2 regions of the Roseivivax sp. THAF197b genome follow, and region 1 is predicted to be linked to the other one. Evidence: riboswitches for the same ligand, from Rfam matches in the RefSeq annotation. Region 1 holds a riboswitch; the other holds the start of a gene.
What was found. Region 1 has a riboswitch for thiamine pyrophosphate ahead of thiM (hydroxyethylthiazole kinase). Riboswitches for the same ligand answer to the same signal wherever they lie in the genome.

Region 1 (2,394 bases):
ACGGCGACGTGATCCGTGCCCAGCAGGACCAATGGCGGGAGGGTCTGCATCCCTTTCGCCTCAAGGAGGAAGGCGCGCGGCTTTATGGACGCGGAACGGCGGACAACAAGGGACAGCACCTGATCAACCTCGCCGCGCTCGAGGCCGTGCTGCAGACGCGCGGCGCGCTCGGCTTCAATTGCTGCGTGGTCATCGAGACCGGCGAAGAGACCGGCTCTCCCGGTCTTGCCGAGTTCTTCGAAGCGCATAAGGACGCAATTGGCGCGGACGTCCTGATCGCCTCGGACGGCCCGCGTCTGCAGCCCGGGACGCCCACCCTGTTCATGGGCTCGCGCGGCGGTCTGACCTTCGATCTGGTCGTCGATCTGCGGGACGGGGCGCATCATTCGGGCAATTGGGGCGGCCTGCTTGCGGATCCCGCGATGATCCTTGCCCAGGCGCTGTCCTGCATCACCGATGCGCGCGGCCAGATCCGGGTTCCCGAATGGCGCCCGGAGAGCCTCACCGACGACATCCGCGCCGCCCTGCGCGACCTGCCCATCGAAGACGAGGACGGCCCGTCGGTGGATGAGGATTGGGGCGAGGAGGATCTGACCCCGACCGAGCGGGCCTTCGGCTGGAACAGCTTTGCCGTGCTGGCCATGACGAGCGGCGTGCCAGAGGCGCCGGTCAACGCGATCTCGGCCAAGGCCCGCGCCACCTGTCAGCTGCGTTACGTCGTGGGGACCGATCCCGCGGAGATCCTGCCTGCGCTCAGACGGCATCTCGACGCGCATGGGTTCTCTGCGGTCCGGGTCGATCCCTGCGAGACGGGGCTTTTCCAGGCGACACGCCTGTCGCCCGATCACCCCTGGGTGCGTTTCGTGGCAGGCTCCCTCACCCGCACCTCGGGGCAAGCGCCGCATATCCTGCCCAACCTCGCAGGATCGCTGCCAAACGATGTCTTCGCCGATATCCTTGGTATCCCGACCGTCTGGGTGCCGCATTCCTACCGCGCCTGTTCCCAGCACGCGCCCGACGAGCATGTTCTGACATCGGTCTGCCGCGACGGCCTCAGGCTGATGGCCGGGCTGTTCTGGGATATCGGGGCGGAAGAGACGCCGCGCTGAGCCTGCTCCCGCGCCTCAACGCGCACGTTGTAGGACCCACTGGTCTCCCCCGGCATGGAACGGCGGTTGACACGCCGCCCTTGGGCTGCACGTTACGCCTTGCAACAGGGGCGTCCGCGTCAGGCGGGCTGAGAAGCACCCTTCGAACCTGAACCGGATCATGCCGGCGGAGGAAGTTGCGGGGACGTCGCCGAACCTGCGCCGCGTCTGCCGTGCCTCCGCCCGAAAGGAGGCCAGATGACACATCCCGGATCGTCTCTCCGGACGCTGCGCGAGACAGCGCCCCTCGTCCATAACATCACCAATTTCGTCGCGATGAACACGATGGCGAACGTGCTTCTGGCGATCGGTGCCTCGCCCGCCATGGTGCATGCCCGCGTCGAGGTCGCGGAATTTGCCGCCCTCGCCCAGGCGCTGACGGTTAATATCGGCACCGCCGATCCCGAATGGGGGGCCGCCATGGAGGAGGCCGCTGGGGTCATGGTCGCCCATGAGCGCCCCTGGATCCTCGACCCGGTCGGCGTCGCCGCGACGCGCTTCCGTCAGGACCTGACGGCGCGGCTTCTGGACCAACGGCCCACTGTGGTGCGCGGCAATGCCTCGGAAATCCTGACACTTGCGGGCCTCGGCGGTCAGGCCCGCGGGGTCGATGCGGGCGACAGCGTGGCCGATGCCGAAAGTGCCGCCCGCCAATTGGCGCAGCGCACAGGTGGTATCGTCGCCGTGTCGGGCCCGGTGGATTTCGTCACCGACGGCAGCCGGGCGGCGCGCGTGGCGAACGGTCATCCGCTGATGGCGAAGATCACGGTGATGGGCTGCTCGCTCAACGGCGTTATCGCCGCGTTCTGCGTGGGCCAGCCGCCTTTCGAAGCGACGCTGGCAGCCATGTCCGCCTACGGTGTGGCCGGAGAGGTGGCAGGCCAAACGGCGCAGGGTCCGGGCAGCTTTCAGCCCGCCTTCCTCGATGCGCTGCATGCGCTGACGCCGGAGGCTCTCGATGCCGCCGCCCGGATCGAGGTCGTGTCGTGATCGGCGCAGTCTATTTCGTCACCGACCCCACCGCCGACCGCCCCGTGATCGATCAGGTGATGGCCGCGGCCCGCGGCGGCGCCTGGGCCGTTCAGATCCGCGACAAATCCGCGCCGGATGCGGAGATCGCTTCACTCGTGCGCAAGGTGCAGCCCGACCTTTCGGCCCTTGGTGTCCGGCTCTTCGTCAATGACCGGATCGCAGTCAGCGCCGGGACCGGGACGGATCTGCATATCGGTCAGGGCGATGGCGATCC
Region 2 (2,394 bases), 340 kb from region 1:
AGGCGCGGGATTTCAGGATCGACGATGTGGGCTTCACCGCAAAGCGCACCACCACGTCCTGCCCGGTGGAGATCCCGCCCAGGATGCCGCCTGCATGGTTCGACGAATAGACCGGGCGGCCATCATTGCCGAGGAAGATCTCGTCAGCATTGTCCTCGCCCGTCAGCGCGGCGGCGGCCATGCCTTCGCCGATCTCCACACCCTTCACGGCATTGATCGACATCATCGCTGCGGCGAGCTCGGTGTCGAGCTTGCCGTAAACGGGCGCGCCCAGGCCCTCGGGCACGCCACGCGCCACGACCTCGATGGCCGCACCGCAGGAATTGCCCGACTTGCGCAGCCCGTCGAGATAGACCGCCCAGTCTTCGGCGGCCTTGGCCGAGGGCACCCAGAACGGGTTCTTCTCGATCTCGTCCATGTCGCGCTCGGGGCCGATCTGATGCGGACCCATCTGCACCATGTAGCCCTGCACTTCGAGGCCGGGCACCAGCTCCGCCAGCACCGCGCGGGCAAGGCCGCCCGCCGCCACCCGTGCCGCCGTCTCGCGCGCGGACGACCGCCCGCCGCCGCGCGGATCGCGGATGCCGTATTTCTGCCAATAGGAGATATCAGCGTGACCGGGCCGGAAGGTCTCGGCAATGTCGCCGTAATCCTTGGAGCGCTGATCGGTGTTCTCGATCATCAGCTGCACCGGCGTGCCAGTGGTCCGCCCCTTGTAGACGCCCGACAGGATGCGCACCTGGTCGGGCTCGCGCCGCTGCGTGGTGTACTTGTTCTGGCCGGGTTTGCGCCGGTCGAGCCAGTGCTGGATTGCGGCCTCGTCGATCGCGATGCCCGGCGGGCAGCCATCCACCGTGCAGCCCAGTGCCGGCCCGTGGCTTTCGCCCCAGGTGGTGACGCGGAAGAGATGTCCGAAGGTGTTGTAGCTCATGGTGCCTCGCCTCTTGCCCGCCCCTGTTAGGGCAGGCCGCGTCGCGCCTCAAGAGGCCGGGCTTGCACGGGCCCGATCGCTGCTCTAGCTGTAGGGCCACCTCGGGGTGCCCGGAAGGGCTGAGATGCGCATGATGCGAACCCGTTGAACCTGAACCGGTTAACACCGGCGGAGGGAAGGTTTGCCGGGCCACAAGCCCCCTGATCTTGCCCATCCGCCGCAAAGAGGAGGATGGGACATGAAAGCCCTCACCACATTTGCAGCGGGCACGCTTCTGGCAAGCACCGCGCTTGCGCAGGACAATGTCCTGACCGTCTATGCAGGCGATTACATCGTCTCGAAATGGGGCCCCGGCCCCAAGATCGAGGAGATGTTCGAGGCCCGCTGCGACTGCGATCTGCAATTCAGCCCGGGCGACCTCATGCCGCGCCTGCGTCTCGAAGGCGACCGGACCGAGGCCGATATCGTCTTCGGGCTCAACACCGACGTCACGAAAGAGGCACGCGAGGCGGGCCTCTTCGCGCCGCACGGGCAGAACATCGCGAACCTGACACTGCCCGTCGACTGGACGGACGAGGTCTTCCTGCCGTTCAACTACGCCCATACCGCTTTCGTCTATGACACCGACCGGACCCCAGAACCGCCGGCAAGCTTCGACGCGCTCTTGGAGGCGGGCGACGATCTCACCATCGTGATCCAGGACCCGCGCACCTCGATCTCGGGACTGGCGCTCGCGCTCTGGGTGCAGGCGGTCTATGGCGAAGACGCGCAGGATGCCTGGGCGCAGCTGTCGGACAATGTGCTGACGGTCACGAAGGGCTGGTCGGAAAGCTACGGGCTCTTCACCGATGGCGAAGCCGATATGGTGCTGTCCTACACCACCTCGCCCGCCTATCACCTGATCGCCGAGGACGACCCCACCATAAAGGCCGCCATCTTCCCCGAGGGGCATTACTTCATGGTCGAGCTGGTGGGCAAAGTCGCGGGCACCGACAACCCGGAGCTGGCCGATCAGTTCATGGAGTTCATCCTGACCGAGGAGTTCCAGTCGATGATCGCGACCGGCAACTGGTCCTTCCCGGCAGCGCTGCCGCAGGATCAATGGCCCGAGGGCTTCCAGCAGCTCGACCTGCCGGACACCGCGCTCTTCTATTCCGAGGATGAGGCGGACGCGCTCAAGGATCAGGCGATCGAGGCATGGCGCGCGGGCCTTTCGCAATAATCGCAGCCCTCGCGGTGCTGGCGGTCACGCTGGTGCCGGTGGGCGCGGTCTTGATCCGGGCGGGGGGCTTTGCGGCCTTCGCGCCCGGTGACGTGGACGCGATCCGCTTCACGCTGTGGCAGGCGACCCTGTCGGCGTTCTTCTCGATCCTCTGCGCCGTGCCCGTATCCCGTGCGCTGGCGAGGCGAAACTTTCCGGGCCGCGGGCTTCTGGTGGCGCTTCTGGGCGCGCCCTTCATCTT

Region 2: it holds a riboswitch for thiamine pyrophosphate, as region 1 does, so the genes downstream of both, FIV09_RS14820 (thiamine ABC transporter substrate binding subunit) here and thiM (hydroxyethylthiazole kinase) in region 1, are expected to answer to the same signal.

What each region holds. Positions count from the first base shown of each region.
Region 1 covers NZ_CP045318.1:2,719,261-2,721,654, forward strand. Annotated here, with positions in the region: gene FIV09_RS13015 (M20 family metallopeptidase) at 1-1,109, shown strand, start outside; TPP riboswitch at 1,206-1,301, shown strand; gene thiM (hydroxyethylthiazole kinase) at 1,347-2,138, shown strand; gene thiE (thiamine phosphate synthase) at 2,135-2,394, shown strand, end outside.
Region 2 covers NZ_CP045318.1:3,059,266-3,061,659, reverse strand. Annotated here, with positions in the region: gene aroC (chorismate synthase) at 1-931, opposite strand, end outside; TPP riboswitch at 1,024-1,125, shown strand; gene FIV09_RS14820 (thiamine ABC transporter substrate binding subunit) at 1,170-2,153, shown strand; gene FIV09_RS14815 (thiamine/thiamine pyrophosphate ABC transporter permease ThiP) at 2,129-2,394, shown strand, end outside.